2 regions of the Nonomuraea sp. NPDC005983 genome follow, and region 1 is predicted to be linked to the other one. Evidence: predicted binding sites of a transcription regulator. Region 1 holds the regulator's gene; the other holds the start of a gene.

Region 1 (10,856 bases):
GCCGCGTCCTGGGCGACGTGGACCTCCCCGTGGAGACGGTGTTCTTCGGCGGCGGCACCCCGACGCTGCTGCGCGCCGCCGACCTCAGCCGCATCCTGCGCGCCGTCGACACCGAGTTTGGGCTGCGCCCCGGCGCGGAGGTGACCACCGAGGCCAACCCCGAGTCGGTCGATCCCGCCTACCTCGACGGTCTGCTGGAAGCGGGGTTCAACCGGGTCAGCTTCGGCATGCAGAGCGCCCGCGAGCACGTCCTCAAGGTTCTCGACCGCCGGCACACCCCCGGACGGGCGGCGCAGGCCGTCCAGGAGGCGAAGAAGGCCGGGTTCGGGCACGTCAACCTCGACCTGATCTACAGCACGCCGGGCGAGTCCGACGACGACTGGCGGGCCACGCTGGACGCCGCGATCGCCGCCGAGCCCGACCATGTCTCCGCGTACTCGCTGATCGTGGAGGAAGGCACCCGGCTGGCCGCCAGGATCAGGCGCGGCGAGCTGCCCATGCCCGACGACGATGTGGCCGCCGACCGCTACCAGATCGCCGACTCCATGCTGGAGGCGGCCGGTTTCCGCTGGTATGAGGTGTCGAACTGGGCGACGTCCGACGAGGCCAGATGCCGGCACAACCTGCTCTACTGGACCGGCGGCGACTGGTGGGCGGCCGGGCCGGGCGCGCACAGCCACGTCGGCGGCACCCGCTGGTGGAACGTCAAACATCCGGCCGCGTACGCGCAGCGCCTGGCCGCGGGCACCTCGCCCGCGCACGCGCGCGAGGTGCTCCCCGCCGAGGACCGCGACGTCGAGCGGTTGATGCTGGAACTGCGGCTGGCGTCCGGCTATCCGCTCGCCGGCGTCGCCCCGGGCGCCCGGTCGGCCGTCGCGGCCGCCCTCGGCAACGGGCTGCTGGAGACGGAGCCGTTCAAGGCGGGACGGATGGTGCTCACCCTGAAGGGGCGGCTGCTCGCCGACGCGCTGGTGCGCGACCTCGTCATGTGATCAGGCGGATGGCGATCGGGTAGCGGTAGTTCGCGCCGCGGTTGGCGGCGATGGCGGCCTGGATGTGGAAGATCAGCGACACGATCCAGACGAGCGGCAGCAGGATGAGGCCGATCAGGACGATCGTCAGGACTCCGGCGACCAGGTAGCCGATGAACATCGTGATCTGGAAGTTCAGGGCCTCCGCCGCCTGGTCCCGGACGTACGGGGACTCGTCCTTCTTCATCAGGTAGATGATCAGCGGGCCGACCCAGGAGACGACCAGGCCGAGCAGGTGGGCCAGCATCGCCATCGTGGTGTCGTCGCTGCCGGGGCGCGGGCCGTACTTGCCGGGCACATGCGGCTCCTGCCGCGGCGCCCCGTAACCGTAGCCGGGCGGCGGCGGAGCGGACTGCCCGTAGGCGTGATCAGCCTGGGCGCCGTAACCGGCCCCCGGCCCGTAACCGGGCTGCTGGCCATAGCCGGGCTGCCCGCCGTAACCGGGCTGCTGGCCGTACTGAGGGCCGGAGGGGGGCGGGTACTGCGGCCCGGACGGAGCCCCGAACTGCGGCCCGTACTGGGGGCCGGACGGGGAGGACCCGTACTGAGGGCCCGAAGGCGGCCCGTACTGGGGGCCGGATGGCGGCCCGTACTGGGGGCCGGATGGCGGCCCGTACTGGGGGCCGGATGGCGGCCCGTACTGGGGGCCCGAGGGCGAGGCGGGCGGGATGTCCGAGGGATTGACGCGCCTCGTGGCGTCGTCGTCGGGCGGCGGCTGCGGCTGGTCCTGGCTCATGTTGCCTCCGTGACGAAGTCGATCAGTTCCTCGACCCGCCCGAGCAGGTCGGGCTCGAGGTCGGTGTACGTCGAGACGGCGCCGAGGATCCGCCTCCACGCGTCGGCCGGCTCCACGCCCCAGCCCAGGGCGGCGATCACACCCTCCTTCCAGGGCAGGCCGCGTGGCACGTCCGGCCAGGCCGGGATGCCCAGCACCGACGGCTTGACCGCCTGCCAGACGTCCACGTACGGATGGCCCACCACGAGCACGTGCGGGGAGGTGACCTGGGCGGCGATCCGGCTCTCCTTGGACCCGGGCACCAGGTGGTCGACCAGCACGCCGAGCCGTCGCCCCGGCGCGGGCCCGAACTCGGCGACGATCGCCGGCAGGTCGTCGACGCCCTCCAGGTACTCGACCACGACCCCTTCCACCCGCAGGTCGTGGCCCCAGATCCGTTCCACCAGCGCGGCGTCGTGCACGCCTTCCACGTAGATCCGGCTCTCTCTGGCGACGCGGGCGCGCAGCCCTTCGACCGCGATCGAGCCCGACGCGCTCCGCCGTGGCGCCCCGGTCGCGGCGGTGGGCCGTACCAGCGTCACGACCTGGCCTTCGAGCAGGAAGGCGGCGGGCGCGAGCGGGAACAGGCGGCGCTTGCCGAACCGGTCCTCCAGCGTGACGGCCTCCTTGTCGCACGACACCACGGCCCCGCAGAAGCCGCTGTCGGCGTCTTCGACGACCAGGTCCGGTTCGGCGGGCACCTGCGGGATCTTCCCCTTGCCCGGTCGCCGCCAGTTCCCCGCGAGAACGTCTCCCTCGTACACACGGGGACCGTAGCAAATCACCCGCCGACCGCAAGGCGCTTGCGGTGACTGCCGCGTCGCATGAGGACGACGACCGTCACGATGATCGCGGCCAGCACCCCCAGCCCCGGGATGAGCACCAGCGCGGCCACCCCGCCCACCATGCCGCCCGCGGCGGCGGTCAGCTCGCGGCCCACGCCGAACTTCACGTCCGCCTGTTCCTGGGTGACGCAGAGGAGCTTGTAGTCGCCCTTGGCGGGCGCGTTGACGACCAGGATGAGCTCCCAGACGTCGCCGTCGTCCGTCACCGTCTGGTTGATCGGCGTGTTGGCCAGCTTGGCCTGCCCGGGGCCGCCGGAGATGCGGCACTCGTAGTGCACCTGGGAGGCGCTGGCGAGGTAGATCGCGGGCTTGTCGGCGGGGTCGACGGTGACGGTGACGTCCTGGCCGGACGCGAACGTCTTGGACGGCGCGGCGCTCGTCACGGAGCCCAGGACGCCGGCGCCGAACAGGACCACGCCGACCACGACGCAGATGACCGCGACACCCCAGCCCAGTGCGATCCACCACAGGCGCGGCCTGATCTGCTTGGGGTCCACGGGGGGCGGGAACTGGTAGGGCTGGCCGTACGGAGGCGGCGGAGGGTACTGCGGCTGGCCGTAAGGAGGGCCGTATGGAGGCTGCCCGAACTGGGGAGGTTGCCCGAACTGGGGAGGTTGCCCGAACTGGGGAGGTTGCCCGAACTGAGGAGGCTGACCGGGGTACGAGGGACCCTGCCCGGGCGGCGGGCCGAAGGTCGGGGGCTGGGATTTGTCGGTCATGTCCGCAAGTGTGATGCCTGCCGCTTGGAACTGACTAGCAGGACGTTGGACGCCTGTGTCATCGCGCCTGGTGACCAGGAGCCGTACACTTGGCACTCGGGAACACAGAGTGCTAGATCTGTCGTTCCCGAAGGAAGAGGCAGGGAGGTGAGCACGTGCTCGATGATCGGAAGCTGGCGGTGCTCCGCGCCATTGTCGAGGATTACGTGTCCACCAATGAACCGGTGGGCTCCAAGGCGCTGGCCGAGCGCCACAACCTCAAGGTCTCCCCGGCGACGGTCAGGAACGACATGGCCGCGCTGGAGGAGGAGGGGTACATCACCCAGCCGCACACCAGTGCGGGCCGCGTCCCGACGGACAAGGGTTACCGCCTGTTCGTCGACCGGCTGTCACAGGTGAAGCCGCTGTCCGGGGCGGAGCGCAGGGCGATCGAGACGTTCCTGGCGGGCGCGGTCGACCTCGACGACGTGGTGACCCGCACGGTGCGGCTGCTCGCGCAGCTCACCAGGCAGGTCGCGGTCGTGCAGTACCCCACCCTGACCCGTTCCACGGTGCGGCACGTCGAGCTGGTCCCCCTGAACGAGCGGCGGGTCATGCTCGTTCTGATCACCAACACCGGCCGCGTCGAGCAGCGGGTGATCGAGCTGCCCGAGGTGGTGGAGGACACCCGCGTCGCGCACCTGCGCGCGGTCCTCAACGCCTGCCTCGACGGCTGCGGCCTGACCAACGTGCCCGAGCAGATCGCCGACCTGCCCGAGCGGCTGCCCGTCGAAGACCGTCCTGTGGTGGCGACGATCCTGTCGGTGCTGCTGGAGACGCTGGTCGAACGGCACGACGAGAAGATCGTGTTCGCGGGTGCGGCCAACCTGGCGGGGGCCGACTTCACTGTCGGCCTGCGCGACGTGCTCGAAGCGCTGGAGGAGCAGGTCGTGCTCATGCGGCTGCTCGGCGAGACTTCCACAGACACACCGTCCGCGCTCACCGTGCGCATCGGGTCGGAGAACCCGTATCTACGGGGCACGTCCATCGTCGCGACCGGATACGGTTCCGGTGACAGACAACTGGCCCGGCTCGGCGTGCTGGGTCCCACAAGGATGGACTACCCCGTGACGATGGGCGCCGTGCGCGCGGTGGCACGCTACGTCAGCCAGATCCTGGCTGCATCTTAAGAGGTCGATAAGTGGCAAACAGCGACTACTACGCCACCCTCGGGGTGCGCCGTGACGCCAGTCAGGACGAGATCAAGAAGGCCTACCGCAGGCTGGCACGCGAACTGCACCCCGACGTGAACCCCGATCCCGAGACCCAGGAACGGTTCAAGGAGATCACGCAGGCCTACGAGGTGCTGTCCGACCCGAACAAGCGCCAGATGTACGACCTGGGCGGCGACCCCTTCGGCGGCGCCGGGGCGGGCGCGGGGGCAGGCGGTTTCGGCGCCGGCTTTCCGTTCAGCGACATCATGGACGCCTTCTTCGGCACGGCCGGAGCCACCCGCGGCCCCCGCACCAGGGCCCGCAGGGGCAGGAACGCGACCATCCGCGTCGAGCTCGACCTGCGCGAGACCGCCTTCGGCACCACCCGCGAGCTGGTCGTCGACACGGCCGTGCGCTGTGAGGTCTGCCAGGGCGCGGGCGCCGCGCCCGGCACCCACCCCGACACCTGCGACATGTGCTCGGGGCGCGGCGAGATCTCCCAGGTCACCCGGTCGTTCCTGGGCCAGGTGATGACGTCGCGGCCGTGCCCCCAGTGCGGCGGTTTCGGCACCATCATCCGCCACCCCTGCCAGGAGTGCTCGGGCGACGGGCGCGTCCGCACCCGGCGTACGATCAAGGTGCGCATCCCCGCGGGCGTCGAGGACGGCACGCACATCCAGCTCGCCGGGGAGGGCGAGGTCGGCCCCGGCGGCGGCCCGCCCGGAGACCTGTTCCTCGAGATCGTCGAGCGTGCGCACGAGATCTTCGAGCGGCGCGGCGACGACCTGCACTGCACGGTGCAGATCCCGATGACGGCCGCCGCGCTCGGCACCATCCTCGCGGTCGAGACCCTCGACGGCTCGGAGGAGATCGACGTCCGGCCGGGAACCCAGGCGGGTCAGGTCATCACCATGTACGGGCGCGGCGTGCAGCGGCTCAACGAGTCGGGCCGTGGCGACCTGCTGATCCACGTCAACGTCGAGACCCCGATGCGGCTCGACCAGGCGCAGGAGGATCTGCTGCGCGAGCTGGCCAAGCAGCGCGGCGAGGAGCGCCCGCCCGGCAAGTTCGCCCCCGGCCAGCAGGGCTTCTTCTCGCGGTTGCGCGACGCCTTCAACGGGAGGTGACCCCGTCGAGGAGCGCCGCGATGGCCTCCTTGACCGACTCCCCGTCGCGGGCGTCGCAGTCGACGAACGGCACGTCGGAGGCGACGCCCAGGGCCTCGCGCACCTCGTCCAGGTCGAATCGCGCGGCCCCGTCGAAGTTGTTGACGGCCACCGCGAACGCCATCCCGCGCTCCTCGAAGAAGTCGACCGCCGGGAAGCACTGCTCGATCCTGCGCGTGTCGACCAGGACGACCGCGCCGAGCGCGCCGTGTACCAGGTCGTCCCAGAGGAAGGCGAAGCGGGCCTGCCCAGGGGTGCCGAACAGGTAGAGCACGACTCCGTTGCGCAGGGTGAGCCGGCCGAAGTCGAAGGCGACGGTCGTCGCGGCCTTACGGTCCACGCCGAACAGGCACTCGGCGGTGGTGATGGCCGCCTCGGCGGTTACCGGTTCGACCTCGGAGACCGCGCCCACGAACGTGGTCTTACCGGCGCCGAAGCCGCCCGCGACCACGATCTTCGCCGACCGCGCGGCCGGCGGGTCAGCCCGCGACACCACGGCCGCCCCTGTCCGCCGGTGGCCGGCTCACCATGGCAGCGTGTTCTTCAGCGACGCGACGAGCTGCGGCGTCAGCACCCCGCCGACCCGCTCGCACAGCACGGCCATCTCGTGGCCGATGAGCCCCAGGTCGCAGTTCACGTCGGCGAGCACGCCCAGGCAGCTGCCGTCGGAGATCACCGAGACGAGCAGGAACCCCTTGTTCATCTCGACCATGACCAGCTTCAGCCCGGCCATGCCGTACCTGCGGGAGGCGCTCCTCGACAGGCTCGACAGGCCCGACACGATGGCCGCGAGCTGCTCGCCGCCCTCCCTGCCCAGCCCCTCTGACACCGCCATGAGCAGCCCGTCGGAAGAGACCGCGACGGCGTCCGTGACGCCGTCGGTGCCCTTCACGAAGTTCGCGAGCAGCCAGTTGAAGTTCTGCGCCTCCGTGCTCACGGGCATGCGGAGTCCTCCTGTTCCCTCTCGCGGGCGGCCTGCCGCTCTCCCTCGCGCACGCCTGCCCTGAACGTGTTGAGCATGGTCCTGACACGCTCGGGCGAGCGTGCCGCCTGCTCCGCCGGCCCGCAGTGGGCGAACTCCTCCGCACGGCGGCGTCCGCGCGCCCTGGGTCTCCGGCGGACCAGGCCGTTCGCGGTCGTCGCCGGCGCCGCGTCCTGGTCGGCCGCCAGCAGCCCCTCGGGCAGTACGACCCGCGCGGTGACGCCGCTCAGCGGCGACTCGTGCAGCCACACGCGGACGCCGAGCCGCTCGGCCAGCCTGCCGACCACGTAGTGGCCGAGGTAACGGGTCGGTGCCACCAGGAAGCTCCGCTCGCCGCGCAGCCTGGCGTTGGCCGTGGTCAGCTCGTCCGCCGACATGCCGACGCCCTGGTCGATGACGGCGACGTGGTACTCGCCCGCGTCGGCGCGTCCCTGGATCTCCACCTGCGCGCCGGGCGGCGAGAACGCCAGCGCGTTCTCCACCAGCTCGGCCACCAGGTGCGCGACCTCCGCCACCACGGCGCCCCTGACCAGTGCGTCGTCGATCCGGCACAGCATGACCCGGCGGTAGTCCTCGACCTCGGCCACGGCCGAGCGCAGCACGTCGCCCACCGCGACGGGCTCCGACGAGCGGCGCGGCCCGTGCTCGCCCACCAGCACCAGCAGGCTCTCGGCGTTCCTGCGCATCCGGGTGGCCAGGTGGTCGAGCTCGAACAGGCAGGCCAGCGCGTCGGGGTCGGACTCCTCGCGCTCCAGCGCGCTGATGAAGCCGAGCTGGCGGCGCAGCAGGGTCTGGTTGCGGTGACCCAGGTGGGCCAGCGACTCGGCGGTGTTGCGGCGCAGCTGCGTCTGCTCGGCGGCCAGCCGCACCGCGGTCGCGTGCACGTTCCGCAGCGCGCCCGCCACCTCGGCGAACTCGTCGTCGCGGCTGTCGAGGGGGGAGTCGAAGGCGAGCTGCGCGGGTTCGGCGCCGTCGTCGGCCTGGACGCGGGCGACGGCCTCGGGCAGGCGGCGCTCGGCCACCTCGTTGGCGTCGCCGATGAGCTGGCGCAGCGGGCGCAGGATCGAGCGGAACGTCGCCACGCCGAGCACCACCGCGCCCGCGAGCAGCGCCGTGACCAGCACGCCGAACGCTGCCAGGCGGTGGGTGGCGCGGTCCGTCAGGCCCGCCGCCAGGGCGCGCACGTCGTCGCCGACGGCCCGCTGCACACCGCGCAGGCCGTCGATGTAGGCGGTGATCGCGGCGTACCAGGAGCGGGAGCTCAGGTGGAGCTGCTGGCCGCGCGAGCCCGCGATGGCCTTCAGCTCCATGGTGGCCGTGGTGGTGGCGGGGACGTCCTGCTGCACCCGGCTCAGCGCGGCGATCTCCTTCTGGGTGGCCAGGCGCTGGAATCGGTCGAACGCGGCCAGCTTGGCGGCGCGGGTCTCCAGGAAGCGCACGTACTCCTCGGTGCTGAACGACCCGGCGGCGAACGCGCCGGTGACGGTGGCGCGCTCCTGGCCGGTCGCCTCCTTGGCCCGGCTGAGGGCTTCCAGCGACTGGAGGCCGCGCAGCAGGGCCGGGTCGCTGCGGCCGACGTCCACGGAGAAGGACGCGTCGATGATCGCGCCGATCGCGGCCGTGAAGTAGCCGAAGCACTCCTGGCCGGTCGCGCTCCCGGTGTCGGCGGCGGCCCGGGTGGCGGTCAGCGCCGCCAGCCGTCCGAGCGCGGCGCGCATGCCGGCCGCGCCGGGCGCGCCGCGTACGGCGGGGGTGGACAGCAGCGCGTCGAGCGACGTCCACGCCTTGTCGGTGACGCGCCGCTGCACCGCCAGGTCGGTCTGGAAGCGCTTCTCGCCGCCGACCAGGCCCGCCGTCAGCCCGCGCTCGCGCTGGAGGGAGTGGACCAGGTCCTGGGCGGAGAGCAGCAGGTCGACATGGCGGGCGGCCGCGTACACGTCGGCCCTGGCCCTCAGCTGGGCGGCCGCCCCTGCCCCTGCCAGGCAGATCATCAGGACCGTGGGGACGGCGAGCACAACCGTGAGCCGGGCCCTGATGGTGCGGGGCCAGCGCGGCCGGCGGCCGCCGCCGGCCGGGGCGCCGGCCGGGGGGCTGGCAGGGGGAACGGTCATCGGTCCGACCCCTCGTAAAGTGACGTGAGAGACGTGCGATTGCGAACGCCACCGTATGCGCTACGTGTTCGCCCTGCTACCCGTTGTGAGAATCTGAGAGGGTGATCGCCGGTGACCGTGCCGGTTTTCCTGGCCGACGACCTGGCCGACGACCTGGCCGACGACCTGGCCGACCGGGCAGCGGCCGAGCTGGTCCTCGGCGGCCCCGAGGGGCGGCACGCCGCCGCCGTGCGGCGCCTGCGGGCGGGGGAGCGGGTCGACCTGACCGACGGCGCGGGCGTGGTCGCCGAGTGCGTGGTGCGCGAGGTGCTGAAGGACTCACTCAGGCTGGACGTGCTCGCCCGCTACGAGGTGCCCGCGCCCACGCCGAGGCTGGTCGTCGTCCAGGGGCTGCCGAAGGGTGACAGGGGCGAGCTGGCGGTGGAGATGATGACCGAGGCGGGCGTGGACGTGATCGTCCCCTGGTCGGCCTCGCGCAGCGTCACCCAGTGGAAGGGCGACAGGGCCGCCAAGGCGCTGGGCAGGTGGCGGTCCACGGCACGGGAGGCGGGCAAGCAGGCCCGCCGGTTCCACCTGCCCGAGGTGGCCGAGCTCGCGTCCACCGCCCGGGTGGAGGCGCTGCTGGCGCAGGCGGCGCTCGGGCTGGTGCTGCACGAGGAGGCGGAGCAGCCGTTGTCAGGGGCGGAGCTGCCGGTCAGCGGCGACATCGTGATGGTGGTGGGGCCCGAGGGCGGGGTCTCCGAGGAGGAGCTGGCCAGGTTCACGGCGGCGAAGGCGCTGCCGGTCCTGCTGGGGCCCACGGTGCTGCGGACCTCGACGGCCGGGGTGGCGGCGGCGGCCGTCCTGCTCACCAGGAGCGGGCGGTGGTGACGCCTCAGGCGGTCACGGTGTGGCCTGCGGGGTGGCGATCAGCGGGTTGATGACGTCGCTCGGCGTGGGTGCCAGGTCGGTCGGGGGGCACTCCTCGACCGGGCAGGGCCCGGTGGGCGGGCCGGTCTCCGAGACCGACGTCGAGGGAGTCGGCGTCGCGGTGGGCGTGGGGGTGGGGGTCTCCTCCGCGGGGCAGTCGTCGGGCGGCTGCTCCTGCGTGGACGTCGGGCAGCGGGTGGGGGTCGGCTTGGGCGACGGCTTGCTGGTCGACCTGGCCGTCTCCGACGCCTGCGGCGGCGCGCTGGTATGCGGGTCGGGCACGACCACGATCGGAGGGTCCTGGCTGGGCTGCTCCGTGGGGCGCGGCGAGCGCGGGTTGCTGGTCGAGGAGTTGGCGGGCGGCTTGGAGGTGCTGTTGACGTCCTGGATGGTGGACTGGAGGTTGGTGCGCAGCTCGGGGACGACCATCACGATCGTCCCCGCGACCAGCACCGCGCTGGCGGCGGCAGCGCCGGCCCGCCACCAGAACAGGTTGCGCGCCCCGCGCCGCTCGATGCGGGCGCGAATGATCTCCAGCCCCTCCGGCGACGGCACGACCGTGTCCGCCTCCGCGCGGAGGGCACGGCGCAGCAGATCGCCGTGCTCGTCGGGGGACTGGGTCATGACATCTTCTCCAGGACGGATCGCAGAGCGGCCATGCCGCGCGCCGTGTGGCTCTTGACCGCGCCTTTGCTGATGCCCATGGCGTGGGCGATCTCAGCCTCTGACAGATCACCGTAGTAACGAAGGACGAGTGCCTCTCTCTGGCGTGTGGGCAGGGCGCGTAACGCCTCGATGACGGCGGAGCGTTCGAGTTCGCCGATGGCGCCGTTCTCGGCGCTCGGCGCGTCGGGCAGGCCCTTGGGGGCGTACTTCTCGACGACCGCGCGGTGACGCAGCACGGAACGGGACCGGTTGACGACGGATTGACGCAGATAGGCGAGTGCTTTGTCGGGATCACGCAGTCTACGCCACGCGCCATGGATGGCGACGAACGCGTCCTGCACGACTTCCTCCGCGGTTGCTATGTCGCGTACCAGCAACACAGCGAGACGCACCAGTGACCGAAAGTGCGCGCTGTACAGCGCGGTAACGGCCATGTCGGCGTCCCACCCGACCGGCACC
Region 2 (10,856 bases), on a different contig from region 1:
TCGCGTCCAGCGGCCCGGCAAATGACCCGAAAGTCATAGCCTGCCCACCGATGTCGTCCTCCCGTGTGACTAGTCCCGAGGCTTGACGGGGCGGCGTTGATCACATCAGGTTGGGCTTGTGACCGAGCAATCACTGGGCCGGTTGGCCGAGGAGTCGTGGAACAGGTTCGAGGACTTCGACTCGGTGTTCTACGAGGGGGTCTGGCACCGCAGCCATCAGCAGGCCGCGCGGGCGCGCAGGGTGTGCGGCGGGTTCGCGGACGCGGGGGTGCGGCCCGGCGATCGGGTCGTGGTGATGATGGCGACCTCCCCCGAGGTCCCGCTGATCTACCAGGCGCTGTGGGCGGCCGGGGCGGTGGTGACCCCGGTGGTGTTCCTGGTGGGGGCCGGGGAACTGCGGCACATCCTCCTCGACAGCGGTGCGGTCGCGATCGTGACGTCCCCCGAGCTCGTGGAGACGGTCGAGGCGGCGGGTGTTGAAATCCGCGTATTTGTGGAAACGTCCAAGCTGGAGCAGGCCGACGAGCGCGGGCCGGTGCCGAGGGACCCCACGGACCTGGCGGCTCTGATGTACACGGGCGGCACCACCGGCACGGCCAAAGGGGTCATGCTGAGCCACCGCGGGCTCTGGCACGTCGCCAAGGACGCCTACGAGCTGTCACATCAGGAGGGCGTCGACCGCGCGATCGTGCCGGTGCCGCTCTCCCACGCCTACGGGCTCATCATCACGGTCGCCGGGATGCACGCCCGGGAGCCGCGGCAGGCCGTCCTGATGCGGTGGTTCGACCCCAAGGCGTTCCTCGCGCTGGCCGCCGAACAGCGCGTGCAGTACGGCGCCGTCGTCCCGTCCATGCTGCGGATGCTCCTGGACGAGCCGCTCGACGCCCACCCACTGCCCGATCTGGCCTTCCTCACCTGTGGAGCGGCGCCGCTCGGCAGGGAGCTGCTGGAGGAGTTCGAGCGCCGGATGCCGGGCGTGCAGGTCCTGGAGGGCTACGGCCTGACCGAGACCAGCGCCGTCACCACCTTCAACCCGCCCGGCAGGCGCAGGATCGGCAGCGTCGGCCTGCCGCTGTCGGGCTACCGGATCACGATCCGCGACTCGTCCGGCGAGCCCGTCGAGGCCGGGGACGTGGGCGAGATCTGCGTGTCGGGCGAGTCCCTGATGCTCGGCTACTGGGGCGAGCTCGCCCCCGACCCGGAGGGCACCGCGCTGGTCGACGGCGAGCTGCGCACCGGCGACATCGGCTGCGTGGACGACGACGGCTACCTCTACGTCGTGGACAGGAAGAAGGACCTGATCATCCGCGGCGGGTTCAACGTGTTCCCCCGCGACGTCGAGGACGCGCTCAACCGGCATCCCGACGTGGCCGCCTCCTGCGTCGTGGGCCGCCCCGATCCGCGCGTCGGGGAGGAGGTCGTGGCGTTCGTCCAGCTCAGGCCGGGTGGCACGGCGACCGCCGAGGAGCTGATCGACTGGGCCCGCGACCGGGTGGGCAGGGTTCGGTACCCGCGCGAGGTGAGGTTCGCCGACTCGATCCCGGTCACCAGCGTCCTCAAGCTCGACCGCAAGATCCTGCGCGCCAGGCTCTGCGAGTAGCCGCCGGGTTGCCGCGCGGGCAAGGCCCCTGCCGATAATCTGCCCGGTTCAGCCAAGCGGGCTCGCCAGCGGGGCCGTTCCGCCATGCTGGTCCGTGGCAAGAACCCCAGCCACGTGGGCGTTCGTGATAAATGTTGACGAACCTGGTGAACGAACTAGGAGGTGACGTGAGCCAGGAACCCCCGTCCGACGGCGACTACCCCTACCAGCCCTATGGCACGCCGTACGGCCAGCACCCTCCGCCGCAGTACGGCTACGGCCATCCGCCGCCTCCCCACGCCGACGGGCCGAGGGCGAAGGCGATCGTCGCGCTCGTGCTCAACGCCGTCGCGATCCCCTCGTGCTGCAACATCCTGGCCATCCCGGGCGCCGTCCTCGCGGGCTTAGCCCTGAGCCGGGTGAGCACCCGCCCGGAGAGCGCGCGCAGCCTGCTCGTCTGGAGCTGGGTCCTGTTCGGGCTGGGCTTCGTGCTGACGATCGGCACCTTCGTCTTTCTCGGGGTGAACGGCTACCTGGACGACGAATCCAGCAGCTGACCGCCTGTCCGGGGACTGTTCTCGCCGTCGTTTGTGTTGGATAAGGGTCAACCGTAGGAAGGGATGTCCGTGAACGACGGCCCGCTCATCGTCCAGTCCGACAAGACGCTGCTGCTAGAGGTCGAGCACGAGAAGGCCGACGAGTGCCGCAAGGCCATCGCGCCGTTCGCCGAGCTCGAGCGCGCGCCCGAACACGTCCACACCTACCGTGTCACGCCGCTGGCGCTGTGGAACGCGCGCGCCGCCGGGCACGACGCGGAGCAGGTCATCGACGCGCTGATCAACTACAGCCGTTACCCCGTCCCGCACGCGCTGCTCGTCGACGTCGCCGAGACCATGGCCAGGTACGGCCGGCTCAGGCTGGAGAAGGACCCCGCCCACGGGCTCGTCCTGACCTCGACCGACAGGGCGGTCCTGGAGGAGGTGCTGCGCTCCAGGAAGATCCAGCCGATGCTGGGCGACCGGCTCGGCGCCGACGCGGTCGCCGTCCATCCGAGCGACCGCGGCAACGTCAAGCAGGCGCTGCTCAAGCTGGGCTGGCCTGCCGAGGACCTCGCCGGGTACGTCGACGGCGAGCACCACCCGATCAAGCTCCAGCAGGACGGCTGGGCGCTGCGCCCCTACCAGCAGGAGGCGGCCGACGCCTTCTGGCACGGCGGCTCGGGCGTGGTCGTGCTGCCCTGCGGCGCGGGCAAGACCATCGTCGGCGCGGCCGCGATGGCGCACGCCCAGGCCACCACGCTGATCATGGTCACCAACACGGTCAGCGCCCACCAGTGGAAGCAGGAGCTGCTCAAGCGCACCTCGCTGACCGAGGACGAGATCGGCGAGTACTCCGGCACGAAGAAGGAGATCCGCCCGGTCACGATCGCCACCTACCAGGTGATGACGACCAGGCGGAAGGGCGTCTACAGCCACCTGGAGCTGTTCGACGCCCGCGACTGGGGCCTGATCGTCTACGACGAGGTGCACCTGCTGCCCGCGCCGATCTTCCGGATGACCGCCGACCTGCAGGCCCGCAGGCGCGTCGGGCTGACCGCGACGCTCGTGCGCGAGGACGGCCGTGAAGGGGACGTGTTCTCCCTGATCGGCCCCAAGCGCTACGACGCGCCGTGGAAGGAGATGGAGAACCAGGGCTGGATCGCCCCCGCCGACTGCGTCGAGGTGCGGGTCACGCTGACGGACGAGGAGCGGCTGGCCTACGCGATGGCCGAGAACGAGGAGCGCTACCGGTTCTGCGCCACGACCCCGTCCAAGACGCAGGTGACGGAGGCGCTGGTCCGGCAGCACCTGGGCGACCAGGTGCTGGTGATCGGCCAGTACATCGACCAGCTCGACGAGCTGGGCGAGCACCTGAACGCGCCGGTCATCAAGGGCGAGACCAGGGTGAAGGAGCGCGAGCGGCTCTACCAGGCCTTCCGCGACAAGGAGATCCAGGTCCTGGTGGTGTCGAAGGTGGCCAACTTCTCCATCGACCTGCCGGAGGCGGCGGTGGCCATCCAGGTGTCGGGGACGTTCGGGTCACGCCAGGAGGAGGCTCAGCGCCTCGGACGGGTGCTGCGTCCCAAGGCCGACGGCGGCGGCGCGCGCTTCTACACGGTGGTCAGCCGCGACACGGTGGACCAGGAGTTCGCGGCGCACCGCCAGCGGTTCCTGGCCGAGCAGGGATACGCCTACCAGATCATCGACGCCGACGACGTGCTGGGCGGGGTCTGAGGCTGAGGCCCGGCCGCTCTTCGGCGAGCGGCCAGGCATCGGCCATCTGTCACGTCCACGAAACTCCGCGGGTCGTCGACAATCGAACCACCCCCCTCACCTGCGCGCTAACAACCGCCGCATCCGAGACAGCCTGCGACATACCCCCATGATCCGGCAATCCCACCAGATATGCCCGAAATTTTCGCATTTGTCAGGGTGCTGTTATCTGGCGAGCAGGCCGCCCAGGAAGAGCACCCCTTCCGCGACGATCCACGCGGCCACGCTCACCCCCATGAGCCGGGTGAACACCACCTGATCGTTCCGGGAGGCCGGGATCAGCCAGGCACCGGCCGTGAAGCACGCCGCCAGCACAGCGAACCACGCCGACACGAACGACACCGACTCAAGCCGCTCCGAGCAGCCGACGACCGGCTCGTCGCCCGTGCAGAACGCCTCCAGCCCCCACCCCGCGAACACCGAAAGTCCCCAGAACGCCGCGAGCAGGAAGCTGGCGATGGTCGGAATGATCGGCGAGATACCGAACCGCACGCGCGCCACAGGCCCTTCCTACCCCGGCGAAATCCTTTGGAAGCCTGCCCGCGCCAGGTACTAAACTGGCGGATTCGCTACCTGTTACCACCTCCGATTCTCCGATGGGGAGGCACTTTCGCATGCCCGCACACCAACTGGCCCCCGACATACCCGCCGACGTGCTCGCGTCCGAGCAGGCCCACCTGGCAGAGTCCAGGGCCGCGCTCAAGGCCATGCGGACACACGCCGAGTCGCTCTCGGCCGACGCCGCCGGCGACTGGGTGTCGCAGCAGATCCTGCAGTCGCTGCTCGACCAGCGGGTGGCCGCCCTCGCCGACCACCCCGACACGCCGCTGTTCTTCGGCCGCCTCGACCGCTCGGCCGGCGACGACCTGCCCACCACGATCTACGTCGGACGCCGCCACGTCCACGACGGCAGCAGCCGCCCCCTGGTCATCGACTGGCGCGCGCCCGTGTCCCGGGCCTTCTACCAGGCCAGCCCCGCCGAGCCGATGGACATCGTGCGCCGCCGCCGCTTCGGTTACCACGGCGGCGCGCTGACCGCCTTCGAGGACGAGCCGCTGGCCGAGGGCGAGGAGATCAGCCCTTCGAAGATCCTCACTGAGGAGATCGAGCGCCCGCGCACCGGCCCGATGCGCGACATCGTCGCCACCATCCAGCCCGACCAGGACGAGATCGTCCGCTCCACGCTGTCGCAGACCGTGTGCGTCCAGGGGGCTCCCGGCACCGGGAAGACCGCGGTCGGCCTGCACCGGGCGGCCTACCTGCTGTTCACCCACCGCGAGCGGCTGGCGCGCTCCGGGGTGATGATCGTGGGGCCGAACAAGGCGTTCCTGTCGTACATCTCGTCCGTGCTGCCCGCGCTGGGCGAGGTCAAGGTCGACCAGACGACCGTCGCGGGGCTGCTCGGCGAGCACGCCTGGCCCGAGGAGCCGATGGTGTCGGCCGTGAAGGGCGACGCCCGGATGGCCGCGGTGCTGGAGCGGGCGCTCTGGCTGCACATCGTGAAGCCGGAGGAGGGCGTCGTTTACACCAAGGGCGCCTACCGGTTCCGGGTGGCCGACTACGAGGTGCGCGAGATCGTCGCCTCGCTGCGCGGCACCACCCGCTACGGCCCCGGGCGCGCGGCGCTGGCGCAGCGGCTGGCCCACCAGGTGCTGGTACGGATGGAGCAGCGCGGCGAGTCACCCGACGACCGGGTCCAGGACGCCGTGGCCAGGTCCAAGCCGGTCAAGCAGCTGGTCGATGCGGTCTGGCCCAAGCTCACTCCGGAGCAGGTCCTGTTCAGGCTCTTCTCGGACCCAGCATTCCTCGCTAAAGCCTGCAAGTCCGATTTTTCGCCTGAAGAGCAGGAAATGCTGCTGTGGCGGAAGCCGTTCCGGGGGCACAGGTCCGCGAAGTGGTCGGCGGCCGACGCGGCGCTGCTCGACGAGCTCGCCGACCTGATCGAACGCACGCCCTCGCTCGGCCACCTGGTCGTGGACGAGGCGCAGGACCTGTCGGAGATGCAGCTGCGCGCGCTCGGCCGGCGCTGCCGCAACGGCTCGGCGACCGTCCTCGGCGACCTCGCCCAGGGCACCACCCCGTGGTCGACCAGCTCCTGGGAGACCGTCCTCAAGCACCTGGGCCAGGCCGACGGCGAGGTCACCGAGCTGACGCTCGGCTTCCGCGTGCCGCGCGAGGTGCTCGACTACGCCGCCCAGCTGCTCCCGTCCATCGCCCCCGGCCTGGCGCCGCCGCGCTCCCTGCGTCCTGGTGTGGGCTCGCTGGCGGTGCGGCAGGGCGGCGCGGTCGCGGAGGCCGTCCGCGAGGCGCTGGAACGTGAGGGCTCGATCGGCGTCATCGTGCCCGACGCGATGGTGGCCGGAGTCTCCGCCGAGCTCGACGGCCTGGCCCACGCCGTGCTCGGCCCCGACTCCACCGAGGAGCACCGGCTGCTGGTCATCCCGGCGACGCTGGCCAAGGGTCTGGAGTACGACCACGTGATCGTGGTCGAGCCCGCCGACATCGTGGCGGCGGAGCCGCGCGGCCTGGCCAGGCTGTACGTGGTGCTCACGCGTGCGGTCACCTCGCTCACCGTCCTGCACCACAAGGCGCTGCCCGCCCAGCTGGTGGCCTGAGCGCTCCCGTGTGGCGGGCCGCCCGCCACACGGCACGCCCTATCACCAGGCCGGCTCCGGCGGGCCGACCGTCCCTAGGATGGTGGCTCGAGCTCTCTCACCCTAGGAGGACGCCGTGCCCGCACCGCTCCCGCACGAATACCTGCCGCCCGTTCCCGCGCTCGTGGTCGAGAGCGACGACATCACCGAGGGCGAGAGGCTGAGCGACCTCCACGTCTTCAACGACTGGGGGATGACCGGGCAGAACCTCTCGCCGCACCTGCGCTGGTCGGGCACCCCGGCCGAGACCCGGAGCTACGCCGTCACCTGCTACGACCCCGACGCCCCCACGGGCAGCGGGTTCTGGCACTGGGTGCTCTACGACCTCCCGGCCTCGGTCACGGAGCTGCCCACCGGCGCGGGCACCGGCCCCGACTTCAAGGGGCTCCCCCAGGGGGCGGCGCACGCGCGCAACGACTACGGCACCAAGGAGTTCGGCGGCGCCGCTCCCCCGCCGGGCGCCCCGCACCGGTACGTCTTCACCGTGCACGCGCTCGGCGTCGACACGCTGGGCGTCGGCAGCGACGCGAGCCCCGCCGTGGTGGGCTTCAACATCACCGCCAACACGCTCGCCCGCGGCCACATCGTCACCCACTTCGGCATCTGACACACCGCGGCCCGAACGGCAGACGCCCGGGGCGGGCACAAGAAAAGGGCGGCCCGAACGGGTCGCCCTGATCTCGTGTGAGGCGTGGACTCAGAAGTCCATGTCGCCGCCGCCCGGCATGGCCGGGGCCGCGGGAGTCTTCTCCGGCTTCTCAGCGATGACGGCCTCGGTGGTGAGGAAGAGCGCCGCGATGGAAGCGGCGTTCTGCAGCGCAGAGCGCGTCACCTTGGCCGGGTCGATGATGCCCGACTCGAACATGTTCACGTACTCACCCGAAGCGGCGTTGAGGCCCTCGCCCGGCGTGAGGTTGCGAACCCGCTCGACCACGACGCCACCCTCAAGGCCGGCGTTGACCGCGATCTGCTTGAGCGGCTCCTCCAGCGCCTTGCGGACGATCGCCGCACCAGTGGCCTCGTCACCCTGAAGCTCGAGCTTGTCGAACGCCTTCGCGCCCGCCTGCAGCAGCGCCACGCCACCACCGGGGACGATGCCCTCCTCGACGGCCGCCTTCGCGTTGCGCACGGCGTCCTCGATACGGTGCTTGCGCTCCTTCAGCTCGACCTCGGTGGCCGCACCGGCCTTGATGACGGCCACGCCGCCGGCCAGCTTCGCCAGACGCTCCTGGAGCTTCTCACGGTCGTAGTCGGAGTCGGTGCGCTCGATCTCCGCACGGATCTCGTTGACCCGGCCGGCGATCGCGTCGGGGTCACCGGCGCCGTCGACGATGGTGGTCTCGTCCTTGGTGACGACGACCTTGCGGGCGCGGCCGAGCAGGTCGAGGGTGGCGTTCTCGAGCTTGAGACCGACCTCCTCGGCGATGACCTGGCCACCGGCCAGGATCGCGATGTCGCCCAGCATCGCCTTGCGACGGTCACCGAAGCCCGGAGCCTTGACGGCCACCGAGCGGAACAGACCGCGGATCTTGTTGACGACCAGGGTGGCCAGGGCCTCGCCCTCGACGTCCTCGGCGATGATCAGGAGCGGCTTGCCCGACTGCACGACCTTGTCGAGCAGCGGCAGGAGGTCCTTGTTGGCCGAGACCTTCGAGTTGACGATCAGGATGTACGGGTCTTCGAGCACGGCCTCCATGCGGTCGGAGTCGGTGACGAAGTACATCGACGTCATGCCCTTGTCGAAGCGCATGCCCTCGGTGAGCTCGAGCTCGAGGCCGAAGGTGTTGCTCTCCTCGACGGTGATGACGCCTTCCTTGCCGACCTTGTCCATCGCCTCGGCGATGAGCGAGCCGATCTCGGGGTCGGCGGCGGAGATGGAGGCGGTGGAGGCGATCTGCTCCTTGGTCTCCACGTCCTTGGCCAGCTTGGAGAGCTCCTCGCTGACCCGCTCGACGGCCGACTCGATGCCCTTCTTCAGGGACATCGGGTTGGCGCCGGCGGCCACGTTACGCAGACCCTCACGTACCAGCGCCTGGGCGAGCACGGTGGCGGTGGTGGTGCCGTCGCCGGCGACGTCGTCGGTCTTCTTGGCGACTTCCTTGACCAGCTCAGCGCCGATCTTCTCCCAAGGGTCCTCGAGCTCGATCTCCTTGGCGATGGAGACACCGTCGTTGGTGATCGTGGGAGCGCCCCACTTCTTCTCCAGCACGACGTTGCGGCCCTTGGGGCCGAGGGTCACCTTGACGGCGTCAGCGAGCTGGTTCATACCGCGCTCGAGACCGCGCCGGGCGTCCTCGTCAAACGCGATCATCTTGGCTGCCATAAGGCTAGACCTCCCAGATGCAGGGTGGCTTGTTGTGGACCGAGCCGACGCCCGCGACGGCATATGGGCCCGCAACTCCGTTCGGCAGGCCCCATCGCCTCGATCCCGTTGTTGGCACTCTGCGGAAGAGAGTGCCAACGAACTGTTTAGCACTCTACCCCGCCGAGTGCAAGCGAACACCACTGCCGCCCAGGTCAGTCGGTACGGCGGGCCACATGGCCCGCCGTACCCAGAGGGGATGGCGAGACCGCACGAACTGCGCTGCCGTGCGGGCCGGCCACTGCGTACCAGCGCTTCAGACCGAGCGGACGGACTCCGCCTGCGGCCCCTTCTGGCCCTGCGTGATCTCGAACTCGACACGCTGTCCCTGTTCGAGAGAGCGGTACCCGTCCATCATGATCGCTGAGTAATGGACGAATACATCCTTACCACCGTCTACCGCGATGAAGCCGTAGCCCTTGTCCGCGTTGAACCACTTGACGGTGCCCTGCGCCACTTCTGACTCCTCTTACTGGGCTCGCAGATCGCGCCCATTCCATACGCGACCCGTAATCGCATGACTTATCGCTAAATCAGCCAGACGATCGCCCTCGACCATACCTGTGGCACGGCGTTTGGCAACAGAGTCAATCTACGAACCGCATATTTCGTCCAGAGGAGGGCTCGTTGAATTGAACGAGAAATGAAGAAGGCGCCCCGAGGGGCGCCCTTCTCCACCTGGACGGTCAGCCGCCGGCGACTGCTGGGATGATAGAGATCTGTGCGCCTTCAGGTGCCGGTGTGTCGAGCCCTTCGACAAAACGGACGTCCTCTTCGCCAACGTAAACGTTGACAAAACGACGAATCTTGCCCGAATCATCCAGAATTCGCGCTCCGATGCCGGGGTAGTCGGAGTCGAGCTTGGCAAGGACGTCACGAAGAGTCGCGCCCTCGCCACTCACTTCCGCGTTACCACCGGTGTAGGTGCGCAGGATGGTGGGAATCCGCACAGAAACGCTCATGGGTTTAACTCGCCTTTCCTGGTTGTCAGACAGCCGCGCGGAACGCGTCGAGAGAGGGCCGGATCACGGCGGTGGGTGTGGCGTCGGCGGCCACGGCGTCGAGCGTCTTGAGCCCGTCGCCGGTGTTCAGCACCACGGTCTCGGCCTCCGGGTCGAGCTGCCCGGCCTCGACGAGCTTCTTCAGCACGCCCACGGTGACCCCGCCGGCGGTCTCGGCGAAGATGCCCTCGGTCGAGGCCAGCAGCTTGATCGCGGCGACGATCTCGGCGTCGGTGACGTCCTCCACCGCCCCTCCGGTTCGGCGGGCGATGTCGAGCACGTACGGCCCGTCGGCGGGGTTGCCGATGGCCAGCGACTTGGCGATGGTGTCGGGCTTGACCGGCTGCACCACGTCGTGGCCCGCCTTGAACGCGGCCGAGACCGGCGAGCAGCCGAGCGCCTGGGCCCCGAAGACCTTGTAGGGGGTGTCCTCCACCAGGCCCAGCGCCACCAGCTCCTTGAAGCCCTTGTCGATCTTCGTGAGCTGGGAGCCCGAGGCGATCGGGATGACGATCTGCTCGGGCAGCCGCCAGCCGAGCTGCTCGGCGATCTCGTACGCCAGCGTCTTGGAGCCCTCGGCGTAGTACGGCCGCAGGTTGACGTTGACGAAGCCCCACTTGTCGCCCAGCGGGTCGCCGATCAGCTCGGAGCAGAACCGGTTGACCTCGTCGTAGGTGCCCTGGATGCCGACCAGCTTGCCGCCGAACACCCGGGCCATGGCGATCTTGGCCTGCTCCAGGTCGGCGGGGATGAACACGCAGGCGTCGAGCCCGGCCCGGGCCGCGGCGGCCGTGACCGCGCCCGCCAGGTTGCCGGTGGAGGAGCAGGAGAGGGTGTGGAAGCCGAAGTTGCGCGCCGCCTCGACGGCGATCGCGACGACCCGGTCCTTGAAGGAGTGGGTGGGGTTGCCCGAGTCGTCCTTGACGTACAGGGACTTGATGCCCAGCG

What was found. The regulator HrcA, encoded in region 1, represses chaperone genes, less so after heat shock. The targets are predictions, from matches to a motif close to TTGGCACTCTCNNNNNGAGAGTGCCAA.
Region 2: a site for HrcA is predicted at 8,980-9,006, ahead of groL (chaperonin GroEL). Genes of this name have one in related genera too.

Annotation. Positions count from the first base shown of each region.
Region 1 is NZ_JBEXUP010000032.1:4,793-15,648, reverse strand. Features, by position in the region: gene hemW (radical SAM family heme chaperone HemW) at 1-992, shown strand, start outside; gene ABZ297_RS16920 (DUF4870 domain-containing protein) at 985-1,767, opposite strand; gene ABZ297_RS16915 (DUF3097 domain-containing protein) at 1,764-2,570, opposite strand; gene ABZ297_RS16910 (hypothetical protein) at 2,588-3,370, opposite strand; gene hrcA (heat-inducible transcriptional repressor HrcA) at 3,526-4,539, shown strand; gene dnaJ (molecular chaperone DnaJ) at 4,551-5,690, shown strand; gene ABZ297_RS16895 (ATP/GTP-binding protein) at 5,677-6,225, opposite strand; gene ABZ297_RS16890 (roadblock/LC7 domain-containing protein) at 6,253-6,666, opposite strand; gene ABZ297_RS16885 (sensor histidine kinase) at 6,663-8,822, opposite strand; gene ABZ297_RS16880 (16S rRNA (uracil(1498)-N(3))-methyltransferase) at 8,934-9,692, shown strand; gene ABZ297_RS16875 (hypothetical protein) at 9,705-10,355, opposite strand; gene ABZ297_RS16870 (SigE family RNA polymerase sigma factor) at 10,352-10,856, opposite strand, start outside.
Region 2 is NZ_JBEXUP010000111.1:6,881-17,736, reverse strand. Features, by position in the region: gene ABZ297_RS34835 (AMP-binding protein) at 119-1,600, shown strand; gene ABZ297_RS34830 (hypothetical protein) at 1,768-2,136, shown strand; gene ABZ297_RS34825 (DNA repair helicase XPB) at 2,200-3,852, shown strand; gene ABZ297_RS34820 (hypothetical protein) at 4,057-4,392, opposite strand; gene ABZ297_RS34815 (AAA family ATPase) at 4,506-6,506, shown strand; gene ABZ297_RS34810 (YbhB/YbcL family Raf kinase inhibitor-like protein) at 6,622-7,152, shown strand; gene groL (chaperonin GroEL) at 7,243-8,868, opposite strand; gene ABZ297_RS34800 (cold-shock protein) at 9,164-9,364, opposite strand; gene ABZ297_RS34795 (MoaD/ThiS family protein) at 9,594-9,869, opposite strand; gene thrC (threonine synthase) at 9,895-10,856, opposite strand, start outside.